DNA from 3 places in the Mesorhizobium sp. B4-1-4 genome. Region 3 is predicted to be linked to each of the others. Evidence: riboswitches for the same ligand, from Rfam matches in the RefSeq annotation. Region 3 holds a riboswitch; each other region holds the start of a gene.
The links. A riboswitch is a leader RNA that binds a small molecule or an ion and turns the genes downstream of it on or off. The one in region 3 is predicted to bind cobalamin.
Positions count from the first base shown of each region.

Region 1: another riboswitch for cobalamin. It lies ahead of FJW03_RS11205 (CbtB domain-containing protein); the one in region 3 lies ahead of FJW03_RS05575 (DUF1636 family protein).
Region 2: another riboswitch for cobalamin. It lies ahead of FJW03_RS11420 (DUF1636 family protein); the one in region 3 lies ahead of FJW03_RS05575 (DUF1636 family protein).

Region 1 is NZ_CP083950.1:2,299,777-2,305,724, forward strand. It holds gene cbiB (adenosylcobinamide-phosphate synthase CbiB) at 1-884, shown strand, start outside; gene cobO (cob(I)yrinic acid a,c-diamide adenosyltransferase) at 937-1,545, opposite strand; gene cobU (bifunctional adenosylcobinamide kinase/adenosylcobinamide-phosphate guanylyltransferase) at 1,547-2,062, opposite strand; gene FJW03_RS11200 (CbtA family protein) at 2,055-2,855, opposite strand; gene FJW03_RS11205 (CbtB domain-containing protein) at 2,871-3,050, opposite strand; cobalamin riboswitch at 3,086-3,283, opposite strand; gene FJW03_RS11210 (aromatic ring-hydroxylating oxygenase subunit alpha) at 3,422-4,597, shown strand; gene FJW03_RS11215 (MFS transporter) at 4,638-5,837, opposite strand.
Region 2 is NZ_CP083950.1:2,346,650-2,352,597, reverse strand. It holds gene cobN (cobaltochelatase subunit CobN) at 1-1,713, opposite strand, end outside; gene cobW (cobalamin biosynthesis protein CobW) at 1,733-2,770, opposite strand; gene FJW03_RS11420 (DUF1636 family protein) at 2,773-3,201, opposite strand; cobalamin riboswitch at 3,240-3,446, opposite strand; gene FJW03_RS11415 (winged helix-turn-helix domain-containing protein) at 3,476-4,675, opposite strand; gene FJW03_RS11410 (NADH-quinone oxidoreductase subunit A) at 5,005-5,370, shown strand; gene FJW03_RS11405 (NuoB/complex I 20 kDa subunit family protein) at 5,361-5,942, shown strand; gene FJW03_RS11400 (NADH-quinone oxidoreductase subunit C) at 5,947-5,948, shown strand, end outside.
Region 3 is NZ_CP083950.1:1,180,583-1,186,530, forward strand. It holds gene FJW03_RS05565 (hypothetical protein) at 1-13, shown strand, start outside; gene FJW03_RS05570 (helix-turn-helix domain-containing GNAT family N-acetyltransferase) at 58-1,008, shown strand; cobalamin riboswitch at 1,326-1,533, shown strand; gene FJW03_RS05575 (DUF1636 family protein) at 1,619-2,023, shown strand; gene FJW03_RS05580 (ABC transporter ATP-binding protein) at 2,020-2,805, shown strand; gene FJW03_RS05585 (ABC transporter substrate-binding protein) at 2,853-3,800, shown strand; gene FJW03_RS05590 (FecCD family ABC transporter permease) at 3,800-4,849, shown strand; gene FJW03_RS05595 (MarR family winged helix-turn-helix transcriptional regulator) at 5,008-5,487, shown strand; gene FJW03_RS05600 (HlyD family secretion protein) at 5,484-5,948, shown strand, end outside.

The sequences.
Region 1 (5,948 bases), 1.1 Mb from region 3:
TGACGTGGTTCGGCAGCCTGATATCCTTTCTCGATCGCAGGCTCAACCGCGCCACTGATCCCGACGCGCTGCGTCGCCAACGCGGCGTCCGGGCGCTTCTGGTCATCGTGCTGATACCGGCGGTGATCGGCCTTTGCGTGCAGATCCTTCTGCTCTGGTTCGTTCCGCTGGGACTGATCATTGCCGCCCTTCTGGCGACGTCTTTCCTGTCGCAGAAGAGCCTGTATGAACATGTCGAGGCCGTGGCGGACTCGCTCGACTCGGGTGGCCTCGCCATGGGCCGTGTCGCCGTCTCGCGAATCGTCGGCCGTGATCCGGAGACGCTCGACAGGGCCGGCGTCTGCCGCGCCGCGATCGAAAGCCTGGCCGAGAATTTTTCCGACGGCATCGTCGCCCCCGCCTTCTGGACAGGCGTCGGCGGGCTAGCCGGGGGTGCTGCCTACAAGGCGGCCAACACCGCCGATTCGATGATCGGCCACCGCACCCCGCGCCACGAGGCGTTCGGCTGGGCGGCGGCGCGCTTCGACGATTGGATCAACCTGCCGGCGTCGCGGCTGACGGCTCTGCTGATCGTGCTGGCTGCTTTCCTGGTCAAGGAAGCCGATCCCCGCAACGCCTGGACTGCGGTGTGGCGCGACGCCAAAAAGCACCGCTCGCCCAACGCCGGCTGGCCGGAAGCGGCCATGGCCGGAGCGCTTGGCCTCGCGCTTGCTGGACCGCGCAGCTATGGCGGCGTGGTGGTCGACGATGTCTTCATGGGCGAAGGCGGCAGTCGCGAAGCCGACAGCGGCGACATCAGGCGGGCGCTGAAACTCTACCGCGTTGCCGACTATCTGCTGATTGCGCTGTTCGGAGTGGCCTCGGTGATTGCCATCGTGGCGTAGCGGAATCAGCGAGGCTATTTACCGAACGCCTCGCACACAGCCCGCAAAACTCTCAGAACTCGATCCCTTGCTGCGCCTTCACGCCTGCCGAAAAGTGGTGCTTGGTGACTCCCATCTCGGTGACCAGATCCGCCGCCTCGACCAGCGCCGGTTTGGCGTTGCGTCCGGTGACGACAATGTGCAGTCCCTCGCGCCGCGCCTTCAGCGCAGCGACAACCTTGTCGAGATCGAGATAATCATAGCGCAGAGCGATGTTGAGTTCGTCGAGCACGACAAGACTGATCGAAGGATCGGCGATCAATTCCAGCGCCTTGCCCCAGGCGGCCTCGGCGGCGGCGATGTCGCGCTTCAGGTCCTGCGTCTCCCAAGTGAAGCCCTCGCCCATCGCGTGCCACACGACGCGGTCGCCGAAAGCAGCGAACGCATCCTTCTCGCCGGTGTGCCATTTGCCCTTGATGAACTGGACGACGCCGATCCGCTTGCCATAGCCGAGCATGCGCAACGCCAGGCCGAAGGCAGCCGTCGTCTTGCCCTTGCCGGGACCGGTATTGACGATCAGCAGCCCCTTCTCGACGGTTTTGCTCGCCACCTCGGCATCCTGCACCGCCTTGCGCTTGGCCATCTTGGCGCGATGGCGCTCCGCATCCTTGTCTTCCGTCATGTCATTTCACCTTGAGCGGCAGCCCCGCCACCATCAGCAGCACCGTATCGGCGACCGCCGCGACCTGCTGGTTGAGCCGTCCCGCGTCATCGCGGAACCGGCGCGCCAGTGCATTGTCCGGCACGATGCCTTGCCCGACTTCATTGGATACCACGAACCACGGGCCGCGCGGCCGTGACAACACATCCGCCAACCGACGGCACTCGGTTGCGATATCGTGTTCGGCCAGCATGTGATTGGTCAGCCACAACGTCAGGCAGTCGAGAAGCATCGGCTGGTTGTCGGGCAAAGCCTTGATCGCGCCTATGAGATCGAGTGGCGCGTCGATCGTCGCCCAGCCGTCGCCGCGCCGCGAGCGGTGCAGCGCGATGCGTTCGCGCATCTCCGCGTCATAGGCTTGCGCGGTGGCGATATAGGCCCATGGCGAAGGCGCGGCCGAGACAAGGACCTCAGCATGCGCGCTCTTTCCCGAGCGTGCACCACCGATGATGAAGGTCAGCTTGCTGCGATCAGGCAAAGCTGTCGCGCAGGCTGGTGGCGGTGCCAGTGAAGCGTCCGCGAATCACGCCGACAACCGCCCCGAGCACCAGCCAGAACACCAAATTGGTCAGCGTTACCGCCACCACGAACTGGTGATGCAGGCCTTCCGGGATCGGCGTCTCGAAACTGTCGGGCTGCGGCGCGCCGACGATGTGCGGGGCGACGATCAGCAGGACGGCAAGGATGGTCAGCGGCAGCGATCTGCGGAACGCGATCAGGCCCAGTCCGATTGCGGTCGCGACCACGGTCGCCACCCACCAGATCTGGCGCTGTATAAGGTCGGCCGCCGGCATGGCCGGCAGTTCCGGCGGCAGGCCGAGGCCAGGCGCCAGCGTGAACACGGCAAAGCCGGCCAGGCCCCAGAACACGCCCTGGCGCCAGTTGCCGATACCGCCGGCGAATTCCGAGACCGCCACTAGAACGAGCGCGAAGCCGATGCCGGTGACGATATTGGCAAGCACACTGAAACCAAAACGCTCGAAGCCGTCGGCCGGAGCCCAGCCCTCGTCTTCCGCCGCCACGGCGGCTGGCTCCGGCCCCGGCGCGGCGGAGCTCATGCCGTTTCCTGCCGGCGCGGCAGGGCTCATAGCGTTGGTATCGGCCGCTGCCGACGCGGCGTGGTCGTGATGGTGGCCGCCGCCGGCCTGCTCGTAGACTTCAGCCTTGAGGATCAGCGGCACGGTGGCATAGGCCTGCATGCAGGCGAGAACGACGCCGGCCACGAGCCCTGCGATCGCCGCGATGAACACGACGTTGCGAAACAGGTTCATGATGTCAAATCCGCGTCAGTGGCAGGGAAACGCCATCGAATGACGATAATCGTGGGCGGCATTGTGGACCGCATCGATATGCGAAAAGCCGACAAAGCCAACGACGAAAATGCCGAGCAGCGCGGCAAGCGCGAGCTGCATGAAGCGCGACTGCGAGGAAACAGAAGTGCCGGGGGAGACGGAAGCGGTATTCATCTCTTGTCCTTTCGCCCTCCACCCGAGGGCATCGAAGTCATTTTCCTGTCGCCGGCAGGTCTCCTGGCTCGCGGATCAGCGCCCTTCTCCACCTTCCCGAAGAAAATCTTCAGTGGCCTATGGAGCGGACTACCGCACACAGTTGCGGGGGCAGCCACGGCATTGGGCAAGAACTCAGCCCGCACCGTATTCCCTCTTGGCTCCAAAGCGGAACCGACGACAGTCTGGACTATAGGCAGAATCGACGCCCCCGGCAAACCCAATTCCGCCGGCGACCATTGCGAATGCGCCATGTCGAGATCAGTTTGCTTTTGCCGCATTTGACAATTCCACTGGCCGGGTGTCGGCTGGCACCTTCACAGGAGCCAGCCATGCAGCCCAGTGCCAGCGAGCGCGATCCCTACAACGGCCTTGCCCGGGCTGAACCGACGCTGCCGTCATCGGCCTATTGGGACGCGGAGACCTACCAACGAGACCTCGAAGCCATCTGGTATCGAAACTGGCTGCTCGTCTGCCGCGAAGCCGATCTTGCCCAGCCGCTGGCTTTCCGCACCTTCCGCGTCGGCACGCAGGAAATCGTCGTGCTGCGCGACGACATCGGCGAACTGCACGCCTTCCACAACACCTGCCGGCATCGCGGCTCGCAGCTTTGTCAGGAGAGCGAAGGCCGGCTGAAGGCGCGGCTGATCACGTGCCCCTATCACGCCTGGTCCTATTCGCTGCGCGGCGATCTCGTGCGCGTGCCGTCGAAGTCGCTGCCAGACGGCTTCGACAAGGCGGACCATCCGCTCTATCGCGTCGCCCTGTCGGTGTGGCGCGGCTTCGTGTTCATCAACCTGCGAGAGGATGCGGCCGGCTCCGCCCAGGCATCTTTCGACCCGGCCTCCGGCAATCTCGGCAACTGGCCGCTGGAAACGCTGGTATCAGGCCATGTGCTGCGCAAGGTGATGAACTGCAACTGGAAGATTTTCTGGGAAAACTTCAACGAATGCCTGCACTGCCCGGGCGTGCACAAGGATCTGTCGCGGCTGGTGCCGATCTATGGCCGCGGCCTGATGAGCCGGCATGACGACCCCGAATGGGTCCGCAACGCCGACAATGACGCGCCGGAATTTTCCGGTGGCCTGCGGTCGGGCGCCGAAACCTGGTCGCGCGATGGCAGGGCGCATGGACCGCTCTTCCCGGGCTTGACGCCGGCCGAACGCGCCGCCGGCCAGACCTACGCCACCAGCCTGCCCTCGATGTTTATCGTCGGCCATGTCGACTATGTCAGGACCGTGCGCCTGATGCCGCTTGGTCCGGAGCAGACCGGACTGATCGCGGAATGGCTGTTCGCGCCCGAGACGCTCGCCGCGACCGACATCGACAACATCATCGCCTTCGGCACGCAGGTATTGGAGGAGGATACCGCGATCTGCGAGATCAACCAGAACGGCTTGCATTCGAAGCGGCACATGGCCGGCGTGCTGATGCCCGAGGAGTATGACCTGCACCGCTTCCACAACTGGGTGCGCGAGCGCCACGCAACGCGCGAGACAACCGGCTAGTCGGCCTTCAGAATTCGCTCCGGCAGAACCATCGAGGTCACTAAAGCGATTTCGGCAGATAGCGCCAGGTCACGAAGCCGCAGACGGCGGCCAGCAGGCCGAGCGTGACGAAAACCGAACCCAGCCCGAAGAACGCCAGCACCACCGAATAGACCAGGGGCGGCGTCAGTTCGGAAAAATCGAGATAGGTCCGGTACACCGCGGCCATCTGGGCGCGTTCGTAGGTACGCACCGAGCGCATGAAGGCGGTCGAACCCAGCGCATCGAGCGCAATGGTGAAGAAGGCGCCGCACAGCAGAAAGGCGCCGGTGAGCAGCGGCACGCTCTCGCCGACCGCACCTGCCGCCAGAAGCGTGGCCGACATGGCGAAATAGGCAAAGGTCATGGTCTTGCGGCCGCCAAAGCGCTTTCCGGCCTTGCCCCAGAAGATGGCCATGAACAGAAGCGCGTTGCCGGCCGAGACCAGCAAGCCACCGGCCAGTTCGCCCTCGCCGGTAATCACCATGAACAGCGGTCCATAGACGAAGAACGTCGTCCAGAAGCAGGAGCGGCCGAAGGCGATCAGCCAGGCGAGCCTCAGTCTCGGCTGCGCGACGAAGCGGCCGATATTGGCGAGCGGATTGACCGGACGCGTTTTGCCCGGTTGGATCGATTGGTTGTCGCTGAGCCGATAGAACCAGAACAGGGCCAGCAAGATCGCGGCGAACACCGCCACCGCGCCATGCGCGGCATAGATGCCGAAATGCGCGTAAAGGAAGATGCCGAGCGTCGGGCCACCGGTCCAGGCGAACATCGACCACGCCATGCGCAGCGACTCGGCCTGCATGAAGTCGGTCTTGCGGATATGGTCCATGATGTAGAGATTGAGCGTGATCGACAACGCGCTGGCGCCCATGACCCGGCACAGCATGCCGGCCAATTGTCCGGCAAGCGTATGGGTGACGAAGAAGAGCGATCCGATGGCGAGCAGGCAGGCGCCGGCGGTGTAGACCCAGCGCCGCGCAAAGCGGCGGATCAGCATCGGCATGAACAAGGTCACCGATAGGCCGAGCAGCGCCACGATGGTATAAAGGATCGAGACGATCTGCTCGTTGTGCAGAATCTCGTAGGCCTGGATCGGGATGACGCTCGACACCGTGGCGCGAGCGAAGGACTCGACCGCGTAGAGCGAGGCAAAGGTGCGCGCATCCGTGGCCTTGAGGGCCGGGAGCCAGATCGGATGGCGCACATGGGTGGACATTGCTTCCCCAAAGCAGAATCACCGGCCAAATCTGCCTTGGCCATTTCGGTGCCAATAAGAGGAAACCGACGCGCGTGCGGGGAAAAACGAAGCTGGTCAAAGGCTTTCCGG
Region 2 (5,948 bases), 1.2 Mb from region 3:
GGGGAATTTCGCCGGGGCCGGCGCTTGAACACCCCCCTCTGTCCTGCCGGACATCTCCCCCGCAAGGGGGGAGATCGGCAGTTTCGACGCTCCGCCTACTCCGGCAACATTGGAGATTGGCGAAACCGGCAATGACAGCGCAATCTCCCCCCTTGCGGGGGAGATGTCCGGCAGGACAGAGGGGGGCGTCTCGCGCAAACCTGTCTCGCCTTGGGCCTTACCCCAAGCTGCTTCGACTGCGGCAATTGCAGCAGTCGGTAACTCTGTAGAAAGACCGAGATAGTCCTCCAGCCCCAATCCTTCTTCGCCGCACTCCAGCAAATCCAGCAGTTCCCGCGGCGTTCGCGGAATCCCGTCAACGGCATAGCCCTCTTCGCTGAGGTCATGCAGCATGGCCAGCACGCTGGACGGCACGTCAAGGCCGACGGCATAGCCGGTGCGGCCGGGGGCGCTCGGGTAATCCGGGATCAGGATGGCGAGCTTGCGCCGGGCGCGAGATGTCTCCTGCAGGCGGACAAAAGCTGCTACACGATCGGCAACCTGCGCTACCCGATCCGGCTCCGGCCGGTTGGCGAAAGCGCGGTGGCCGAGTGCCGGATCGACATCGCTTTCGCCCTTGAAGGAAAGGGCGCCGGCGAGGATGCGGCCGTCGAGTTCGGGCAGCACGACATGCATGGCGAGGTCGGCGGGTGCCAGGCCGCGCTGATTGTTTTCCCAGACGTCGCGGCGGGTGGTGGCGACGATGACCTGGAAGACGGGGACGCCGGCGCGGTCGAACAGGGTTTCGACGCCGGGCTCCGCGCCGGATGCGAAAGCGGTCGCGGTGATGATGGCGGCCGGTTTCAGTTGGGTGAGGGCGGTTTCGACGAAAGCGAGGGATGCCGGGTCCTTCAGGCTGGAGACGAAGATCGGCACGGCGGTGATGCCGCGCTGCTGCAAGGCGTCGAAAAGCGCATCGATTGGCGCGACATCGGCGGCGAGCAGCATCGAGCGATAGAACAGGATGGGCACGACCTTTCCGTCCCCCTCGAGGGGAGGGTGGCCCGCAGGGCCGGGTGGGGTCGGTGCGACTGGATATGGCGTTTCTTGAAGTCGGTGCACTTCACCGGCGACCCCGCCCCCAGCCTGCGGCGGGACCCTCCCCTCGAGGAGGAGGGGGCCACGTCCTGGCTCGTAGTAGCCCGCTTTGGGCACAGTTACCGGCGCGGCTGCTGCTTCCTCCTGTCCCGCCAGCCCTGCCAACCTCCACACCAGCGAACTCATATTGGCCGGGCCGCCCTCGCGGAAATAGCCGAGCAGCGCATCAAGTTCCGCGCGCGGCAGCGTCGAGGCTTCGATCAGCCTGAGATCCTCGTCGTGGCTTTCACCGGGCAGCAGCGCCAGTTTTATGCCGCGTTCCCGGGCGGTCGCGGCAAGCTGGTCGCAGCCATAGCGCCACCAGTCGTAGCCGCCGAGGATGCGGACGAGAATAACCCGGGCGTGGCGGGCGACGCTGTCGATCCAGAGATCGACGGACATCGGGTGGCGCAGGTCACGCAGCGCCGCCAGCCGCATCGAGGGCAGGCGGCCGGCATCCGCCTTCCACGCGGCCGCCAGTCCGGCGAGGTCGCTGTCGGTGAAGGACAGGGCCACGATATCCGCCGGCGTCTGCCGCAGATCGACCGGCTCGGCGAGATCGTCGAGCGAGGCGGATGTCGTGGTGAGGATGTGCATCGCGGCCCGTGCCTGAAAATCAGCCGGCGAGTATACGCTCGATCGCAGGGCGGTTCAGCCCCTTGAGGCCGATGACGACAAGGCGCGAGCGGCGGTCGTCCTCGGCGGTCCAAGCGCGGTCGTAGTAATGGTTGACGCGCGGGCCGACGGCCTGCAGCAAAAGCCGCATCGGCTTGCCGCCCACCTCGACGAAACCTTTCACCCGCAGCACGTTTTCCTGTTCGGCGGCGTCGGCGACGCGTTTTGCCAGCTCGTCCGGATTGGCGATCGAGGGGATGTCGACAATGAAGGTGTCGAAGTCGTCATGCTCGTGGTCGAATGCGCCGTCGTGATGGGACTTGCGGTTCTCGATGTCGTCCTCGACGGCGAGGCCGAGCCCGAGCAGTACGGAGGGATCGACCTTGCCATGGGACGTCGGCACGATCTTGACAGCCCGGGCGGAGTGTTCGTTGACGATTGCGTTGGCGCGGGCTGAGCCGGCGGCGTCCATCAGGTCACTCTTCGACAGGATGATCAGGTCGGCGCAGGCGATCTGGTCCTCGAACACTTCCTCGACAGGGTCGTCATGGTCGAGGCTGTCATCCCCGGCGCGTTGGGCCTGCAGGGCGTCCATGTCGTTGGCGACTCGGCCTTCGGCCAGTGCGGGGCCGTCGACCACGGCGATCACGCCATCGACGGTCACGCGGCTCTTCACCGTCGGCCACTGGAAGGCCTGGACCAGCGGCTTGGGCAAAGCAAGGCCCGAGGTTTCGATCAGGATATGGTCGACCTTCGGCGTCAGCGACAGGATCCGGTCGAGTGCCGGCACGAAATCGTCGGCCACGGTGCAGCAGATGCAGCCATTGGCCAGTTCGACGATGTTTTCCTCCGGGCAGGTGTCGATGCCGCAACCTTTCAGGATCTCGCCGTCGATGCCGATGTCGCCGAACTCGTTGACGATGATCGCGATGCGCTTGCCGCCGGCGTTTTCGAGGAGATGGCGGACCAGCGTCGTCTTGCCGGCGCCGAGGAAGCCGGTGACGACAGTGCAGGGAACACGGGAGACGGAAGTGGTCATGGTCAGTCTTTCAGCAGGTTGAGGGGAGGGATGCGGGCAACGAGGCCGCGCTTCAGGGAATCAGGGCGGCCGCGCCAAGGGATGAGGCCGTCGCTCGAGGTGGCGAAGAGTTTGGCGCCGGTAACGAGGTCGGCGCCGCTGCCCGTGGTCAGGTCGCCGAACACATAACTCCAGCAGCCGTCGCGCAGGATTGCGGCGCTGAGCCGGCGTTTGCAGTTGCCGAGGCATTCGACCGCGCGGACGCGGACGTGCTCGGATGCCGCGGCGCGGCGTGTGTCCCGTGCCAGGAGTTCGCCGGCGCGGGGATGGGCGTCGGAGCCGGTTTCGTCGCGGCAGGACGCGCAGACGATAACGGTGACGCCGGACAAGGCGTCACCATCGGCGGACGATATATCCGCTGCACCAGCCGAAAAACTGCCGTTGTGGTCCAAAAACCGGGCTCCTTGCCCGGAAACCCGCCGGGCGATCGGATTCTTCTGTCGCAGACGGCAGGTCTCCTGGCTCGCGAGTCGTCGTCTTTGGTTAGCCGCCTTCCCGGGAACTCCCAGTGGCTTTCGGCCTTGGCTCTTCGCTTACAGTTGCGGGGACAGCCGCGGATTTGAGATCGAAATCCCGCACCGCATTCCCTCTTAGCCCCAGCCGTTGCGGGCAGGGGACCGTCTGGAGCGGATTTAGGCTTTTGCAGGCAGCTGTGTCAACGCGCGGCTACGACATGGCGATGTCGACCAGCGCCGGGCCCAGATCGCCGGCCGGCGTCACGTCGATACGTTCAAGGCCAAGCCAGACCTGCATCTGCTTCAATTCCTCGAAGAGCTGGGCGGCGGTTTCAGGCGGCGCTCCGGGCTCGGCATAGGCCGCAGGCACGCGCAGCACGCTTGCCGGTCGGTCGGCTCTCAGGTCGACGCGAGCGACGATCCTGTCGCCAAGCAGGAAGGGCAGGACGTAATAGCCGTACTGGCGTTTTTCGGCCGGAGTGTAGATCTCGATGCGGTAATGGAAATCGAACAGCCGCTCGGTGCGCGAGCGCTCGAAGACGACCGGATCGAACGGTGCCAGCAGGGCGCGCGCTTCGATCTTGCGCGGGAGACGGGTATCTCTATGGAGGTAAGCCGGCTTGTTCCAGCCCTCGACACGCACCGGCAGCAACTCGCCCAATTCGACCAGTTCCTCCAGCCGGCCCTTCATGTCTGCGGGCGACAGGCGGAAATAGTCGCGCAGGTCGCCGGCTGTAGCCACGCCATGGGCGCGGGCGGAAATGCGCAGCAATTCGCGATGCGCGTCCTCGGCAGCGGGCACCGGCAGATCGAGGATCGCTTGCGGCAGCACGCGCTCCGGCAGGTCATAGAAGCGCTCGAAGCCGCGGCGGTGCGCGGTGGTGATGCGGCCGGCCCAGAACAACCATTCGAAGGCGTGCTTGGCGTGGCTCCAGCCCCACCAGCCGCCCGAACCTTTCTGGCCCTCAAGCGCCGAGGCGGCGATCGGGCCGCGATCGGCGACTTCCCGATAGATCTCTTCGATGTAGGCGGCGTGCTCGCGGCCCCATTTGGCGAGGCCCAGATACATTTCGTCGCCTTGCTCGGCGCGCTGCATGCGCCAGCGCATCAACGGGTATGTCTCGACTGGCAGGAACGAGGCTTCATGCGCCCAATATTCGAACACCGTGCGCTTGCGCGTCACGGCGGCATTGTCGAGGAGCGCGAGCGGGTAGGGGCCAAGCCGCGAATAAAGCGGCATATAATGCGCGCGCACCACCGCGCTGACGGAATCGATCTGCAGCAGGCCGGTGCGGGAGAGCACGCGGGCGAAGTGGCGGCGGTCCGGCGTGCCATTTGGGCGGGGGTCGAGAAAGCCCTGAGCGCCGAGCGCGATGCGCCGGGCCATAGCGAGCGAGATTTTTTCCTTCATCGGGAGCCCTTGCCCTGATCGATTTGCGGATTTTAGCCGGTGATTCCGGCATGCTAGCAGGCAAATGGCGGTAGATATGTCAGGAGATAAAAGTGGAGTAGAAAGTGAAGGAAATCAAACAGGAGCGCATCGGACCAGTTTCTTCCGTTATGCCGTCCAGCCCGGCGTTTTGAACAAGGTTTGACTTGCTTCGCTGGAAGTGCTGCGCTAACCCTCGCCGCGTTGCAGCATAGGCCCCTTAAAACGGTTCAGCGGTTAAACTGTCACGCTTCCGCATTAAGGTCCGGTGCTGTAACAAAAGTGGATTGGCGCCAACGGAAAGCCGCTGCATGAACGCACTTCTCAGTTCGTACCTGCCCATCGTCCTGTTTATCGCAGTGGCGGCGGTCGTCGGCATCGCGCTTATCGCGGCGCCGTTTCTGGTGGCCTACCGCAACCCCGATCCTGAAAAGCTTTCCGCCTACGAGTGCGGTTTCAACTCGTTCGACGACGCCCGCATGAAATTCGACATCCGTTTCTACCTGGTGTCGATCCTGTTCATCATCTTCGACCTGGAAGTGGCCTTCTTGTTTCCCTGGGCCGTGTCCTTCTCGAAGATCGGCATGCTCGGCTTCTGGTCGATGATGGTGTTTTTGGCAGTGCTGACCATCGGCTTTGCCTATGAATGGAAAAAAGGAGCGCTGGAATGGGATTGAACGACAGTTCAGGCACCCTCGTCGCGCCGAAGCCCAAGGGCATTATCGATCCCAACACCGGCAGGCCGGTGGGGGAGGACGATCCCTTTTTCCTCGAAATCAACAATGAGCTCGCCGACAAGGGATTTCTGGTCACCTCGACAGAGGCGCTGATCACCTGGGCGCGCAGCGGCTCGCTGATGTTCATGACCTTCGGCCTCGCCTGCTGCGCGGTCGAGATGATCCACACCTCGATGCCGCGCTATGACTCGGAGCGGTTCGGCGTGGCGCCGCGTGCGTCTCCGCGCCAGTCCGACATCATGATCGTCGCCGGCACGCTGACCAACAAGATGGCGCCGGCACTGCGCAAGGTCTACGACCAGATGCCGGAGCCGCGCTACGTCATCTCGATGGGCTCCTGCGCCAATGGCGGCGGCTATTACCACTATTCCTACTCGGTGGTGCGCGGTTGCGACCGCGTCGTGCCGGTCGACATCTATGTGCCCGGCTGCCCGCCGAGCGCCGAAGCACTGCTCTACGGCATTCTTCTCCTGCAGAAGAAAATCCGCCGCACCGGCACGATCGAACGGTAAATCCAT
Region 3 (5,948 bases):
TCAAGATACTTGACTCAGTCAAGTAAATGATTGATCCTGTAAAGACAGGAGATGTCCATGACGGTTCACCACCAGCCCCGCAATGATGCGCCCAACAAGGAGCGGATCGATGCCGTGCGGGCATTCAACCGCTTCTACACCCGCCAGATCGGGCTGCTCGACGAAGGGTTGCTGAAAAGCGCCTTTTCCCTGACCGAGGCGCGTGTGCTCTACGAGTTGGCGCATCGCGATGGCCTGACTGCGACCGACCTCGGACGCGATCTCGGTCTCGACGCTGGCTATATCAGCCGTTTGCTGAAAAAGTTCGAACGCCTTCACCTCATCTCCAGAGCGACGCTGGTTTCGGACGCAAGGCAATCGTCGATTGCGTTGACACAGGCGGGCAGGAATGCCTTCGCACCGCTGAACAAGGAATCGCACGATCAGGTCCGGGCCCTGCTCGATCGGCTGCCGGCATCGGAACAAGACCGGCTGGTCAAATCCATGCAGACGGTGCAGCGTCTGCTCGCCGAAAATGCCGAGCCAACGATCCCCTATCTGTTGAGGCCGCTGCAGATCGGCGACATCGGCTGGATCACCCACCGGCAAGGGCTGCTCTATGCCCAGGACTTTGGCTGGGACGAAACCTACGAGGCGCTGGTCGCCGAAATCCTCGCGGCGTTCGTGAAATCCTACGATCCGAAATGGGAGCGCAGCTGGATCGCCGAGCGGGAAGGCGAGGTCGTCGGCTCGGTCTTCGTCGTACGCAAGTCGGATCAGGTGGCGAAGCTGCGTTTGCTCTATGTCGAGCCTTCGGCGCGTGGCCTCGGCATCGGCAAGCGACTGGTGGAGGAAGTCATCGGCTTTGCCCGCGCCAGGGGATACAAGACCCTGACCTTGTGGACAAACGACATTCTCGCCGCTGCCCGGCATATCTATCAGGCCGCCGGCTTCAAACTGATCGAGGAAGAACCTCATCATTCCTTCGGCAAGGATCTGGTTGGTCAGAACTGGAATCTTGATTTGTGATCTTCCGCCAGAGCATGATGCCGAAAAGTGTGAAGCGGTTTTCAGACGACGTCATGCCCTATCTCTTTGATTAGAAGCGGATTCAGATTTCAGGTCGATTCGACCTGAAATCATCCGGCTTTCCGCGTTTGGCCAATTTGATCGAAATTGCGCACTCCGCGCAATTCGCTCGACAGATGGCTGACAGCCCCTCGCTTGACAGCGCCGCGCCTCATGCGTTATTGCGTTATGTTATTACATAAAGATGCGTGGTCGCGCGCGGCTTCGGCTCCGATCGTCGCGACTGAGAAATCCGTTGCGATGCAATCCGGGGAAAACTAGGGTGGAATGGTGATGGTCCCCGAGTCGAAAGGCGAGGGGTGAAAAGGGAACACGGTGAGATCCGCCTGGGATCGAGGCCGTGGCTGCCCCCGCAACTGTAAGCGGTGAGCGAGATCCGAAATGCCACTGGCCGGCGAGGCTGGGAAGGCAGGATTGCGCCGAGACCCGCGAGCCAGGAGACCTGCCATCACGGAGTTGACCGGACGGGGTGTGCCGGGAGGAGACGTGGACGTCGGTCTGACGACCGACCGCCAACATCCTTCCGTCGCCAATCGAGAAAGACGGAAAGTTGGGCGCCGCCATAGATCGCATTCACCGTATCATCGTGTGCACGCTTTGCCGCGACATCCCGACAGGGACCAGGTCGGGCGAAGCTTTGTGCACCGATTTGCGCTCGCGGTTGTCGACCCACGCCGAACTCGCGGTGGCGCAGGGCTTCACGGTCGAGGGGGTGGCGTGCATGGCAGGCTGTGCGCGGCCGCTGGCGGTGGCGTTCCAGGCCCCGGACAAGGCCGCCTATCTCTTCGGCTCCATCGATGCCGAGGCCGACGCCGGCGATCTCGTGCGGTTTGCCAGGCTCTACGCCTCGCTCCCCGACGGCTGGTGCAATGCCGGACAACGTCCGCCGCGACTGGCCGGCAAGACGCTGGCCCGCATCCCGGTAGCGGGCGAGCCGGCAGGAGACAGCCGATGACGGTGCCGCTTCTCGAGGCGCGCGATCTCGGCGCGGTGGCGAATGGGCGGAATCTGGTCCACGCGGTCAGCCTGTCCATGGCCATCGGCGATCGCCTCGCCATTATCGGCCCCAACGGCGCCGGCAAGACCACGCTGCTGCGCATGTTGTCCGGCATGCTCAAGCCAAGTTCCGGAGAGGTGAAACTCGGCGGGCGCCGCCTCGACAGGATTTCGCCGGCCGAGCGGGCCCTGCACATCGCCGTCGTCGGGCAGACCGACCAGCCGGATCCGCGGCTGGCGGTGATCGACTATGTCGAGCTTGGCCGCGTCCCGCATGCCGGCTTGAAACGCAGGAGCGAGGAACGCGACATTGTCGTGGACGCGCTGCGCCGGACCGGTTTGCTGCCCCTGCTTGGCCGCACCATTGGCTCACTGTCGGGCGGGGAACGCCAACGCGCCCAGCTTGCGCGCGCCATCGCGCAGGAACCTAAAGTATTGTTCCTCGACGAACCGACCAACCATCTCGATCCCCGCGCCCGCGCGGAACTGCTCGAACTCGTGGCTGGCTTCGGCATGACGGTGATCGCGGTGCTGCACGATCTGGCCCTGGTGGCGCCGTTCGCCACAAGGGTAGCGGTGATGAACGAAGCCCGGCTCCATGCGCTGGCGGCGCCGCGCGAAGCGCTGACGCAACAACTGATCCGCGAGATTTTCGGCGTCGACGTGTTTCGCCTGCGCCATCCCACCGAGGACCGCGAACTGACCGTGTTCGATGTTCCGAACCGTGCGGCGCCTTCCTGACCGAAACCGACTTTCATCCGACACAGTTCAACCAAGGAGCAAAAATCGTGAAACGCCTCGCCCTGTCGCTCGCCTTCTCGCTGCTGGCGTCGGCAGCCTTCGCCTTCCCGGTCACCGTCGACAGTTGCGGCAAGCCGCTGACCTTCGATGCGCCTCCCAAGCGCGCCGTCATCCACGATCTCAACATGGCAGAGATGGCCTTCGCGCTGAAGCTGCAGCCGTCGATCGTCGGCCTGACCGGCATCACCGGATGGTACAAGGTCGGGCCCGATTTCAAGGCCGAGCAGGGTTCGATCCCGGAACTGGCGCCGAAATACCCGACACTCGAAAACCTCGTCGCGGTCGAGCCTGATTTCTTCTTCGCCGGCTGGTACTATGGCATGAAGCCGGGCGGCGATGTGACGCCCGACACGCTCGCGCCGCACGGCATCAAGACGCTGGTGCTGACGGAAAGCTGCGTCCATCTCGACAAGAACCGGCCCGCCGCCTCGATGGACCTTCTCTACGGCGATGTCGAAAAACTGGGCAAGATCTTCGGCAAGGAGGCCGAGGCGGAGAAGCTCGTTGCCGGTTGGAAGGCGCAACTCGCTGACATCACCGCCAAGGTCGGCGATCGCAAGGGAACACGGGTGTTCCTCTACGATTCCGGCGAGGACAAGCCGTTCACCGCAGGAAAATTCGCCATCCCGAGTGCCATGATCACGGCGGCCGGCGGCGAAAACATCATGGCCGACATGGAGACGAGCTGGGGCAACACGGATTGGGAAACCGTGGCGTCGCGCAATCCGCAATTCCTCATCCTGCTCGACTATCAGGATGGCGGCGGTTACACGAAACTCCTTGATTTCCTGAAGGCGCACCCGGCGATGAAAGAGACGGACGCGGTCAAGAACGAGCGTTTCGTGGCCCTGCGTTATGCCGAGCTGACGCCCGGACCGGCAAACATCGACGCGATCGGCAAGATCGCCAGGGCGATGCATCCGGAAGCGTTCTGATGCATCTCGCCCTGAAGCACAAATCCGGCGCGCTCTCAGGGCACAAGGCATTCCCGCTGGCCATGGCGGCGGGCGCGGTGGCGACCGCCGCTCTCGTGCTGCTGTCGATCGCCTATGGTTCGACGCTGATACCGCTGAGCGACGTCGTTGCCGCACTTGGCCATGCCGTCGGGTTGAGCGAACATGAGGTGTCTGGCCCGGTCGGCAAGATCGTCGTCGATCTGCGGCTGCCGCGCACGATCCTGGCGGTCTGTGTCGGCGCGGGCCTCGGCATGGTCGGCGCGTTGCTGCAGACGGTGACGCGTAACGATCTCGCCGATCCCTTCCTGTTCGGCCTGTCTTCGGGGGCCGCCGCGGGCGCGGTTTCCGTCATCACCGTCTTTGGTGACAGTTTCGGCATCTGGACCTTGCCGATCGCGGCTTTCACCGGCGGCATACTGGCAGCGGGCATCGTGCTGCTGCTGGTCGCGCGGGTAAGGGGGCAGGGCCCGGAACGCTTGATCCTTGCCGGGCTTGCCGTCTCCTTCATGTTCACTGCGTTGACCAACTACCTGGTCTTTGCCGGAGACCAGCGCGCGGCCCATTCGGTGCTGTTCTGGACGATGGGCGGGCTTGGGCTGGCGCGCTGGGACAATGTGTGGCTGGGCGCGTTGGGGGCCGGCACGATTGCGATTTACGGGCTGTGGAACCATCGCAGGCTGGACGCCTTCCTGGCTGGTGAAAGTGCCGCCGAAAGCCTTGGCGTGCCCGTGGCAAGGATGCGCAGGGCGACATTTCTCGTCGCCGCCTTCTCGACGGCAATTCTGGTCTCGGTCGCCGGCGTCATCGGCTTTGTCGGATTGATGATCCCGCATTTGTCGCGGCCGCTGGCCGGCCCCTTGCATTTGCGTCTGATCGCAAGCTGCGCGCTGTTTGGGGCGGTGCTTTTGCTGGCAAGCGAGCTTCTGGCCCGCACGCTTCTGCCGCCACAGGAATTGCCGATCGGCATTATCACCAGTTCGCTCGGCGCGTTCTTCGTCGTCACGATGGTCGTTCGAAATCGCCTGTGAGAACGTTCGGTTCTGCCCTTGTCAGGTTCCTTCTAAAAAGCTCACGACGCTTACTTCTTGCCAACCATGACCGTGTCGCATGGCTGTCCTGCACATTTGCCGGCTTCCATGCGATTTGGCACCTTGAATAGTAAGCACGCTTATTATAAGTATCGCTCATGGTTTCTGATGGCATCGATAGATTGGGATTTTTGATCCACGACGTACAGCGTCTGCTGCGCAAGCGCTTCGAGATGCGCGCCAGCGGGCTTGGCCTGTCGTCGGCGCAGTGGCGCCTTATGGTGCGTGTCGCCAAGGAGGCGGGGGTCTCCCAGGCCCGGCTCGCGGAATTGCTCGAAATCGAGCCCATCAGCGTCTCGCGCCTTGTCGACCGGATGGAGGAGGGCGGCTGGATCGAACGCCGCGCCGACGCCGCCGACCGCCGGGTGCGGATGATTTTTCCGACCGCCAAGGCGAGCGCGGCCTATGCCGAGGTCAAGAGCCTCGCCGGCGAGGTCTATGAGGAATCGCTTGTCGGCGTTTCGCCGGAGGACCGTCGCGTCCTGATCAGGTCGCTCGATGCGATGGCGCAGAATCTCGCGGATGGCGATTCATCGTCGGACGAAAAGGTCAAGAATACAGAAGGCGCAGCAGCATGAACGCGGTAGCCAAGATAGACGAGAGCGCCCCCAAGGTGGAGATGGAAGCACCGGCCCAGCCGGCTGCTGCTCCTGTTGCCGTCGCTCCTCCCGTGCAGCCAGTGCCAGCGCCGAAGAAGCGCCGCATGGGCCGTTTTTTTCTGATGTTCGCCTTGCCGGCGGCCCTGGTCATCGGCGGCGGCTATGTCTGGGTGACCGGCGGACGCTATCAGGAGACGGAGAACGCCAACCTGCAGCAGGCCAAGGTGTCGATCGCCTCGGACACTGCGGGACGCATCGTTCAGGTCGCCATATCGGACAATCAGATGGTTAAGCAGGGCGATCTCCTGTTCGCCATCGATCCCGAGCCTTACCGGATCGCGCTTGCCCAGGCCGACGCGGCTGTTGCTGCCGCGCGCCTCAATGTCGAGCAGCTGCGCGCCGCTTACAGCCAGGCAATGGCGCAGGAGAAGTCCGCCAGC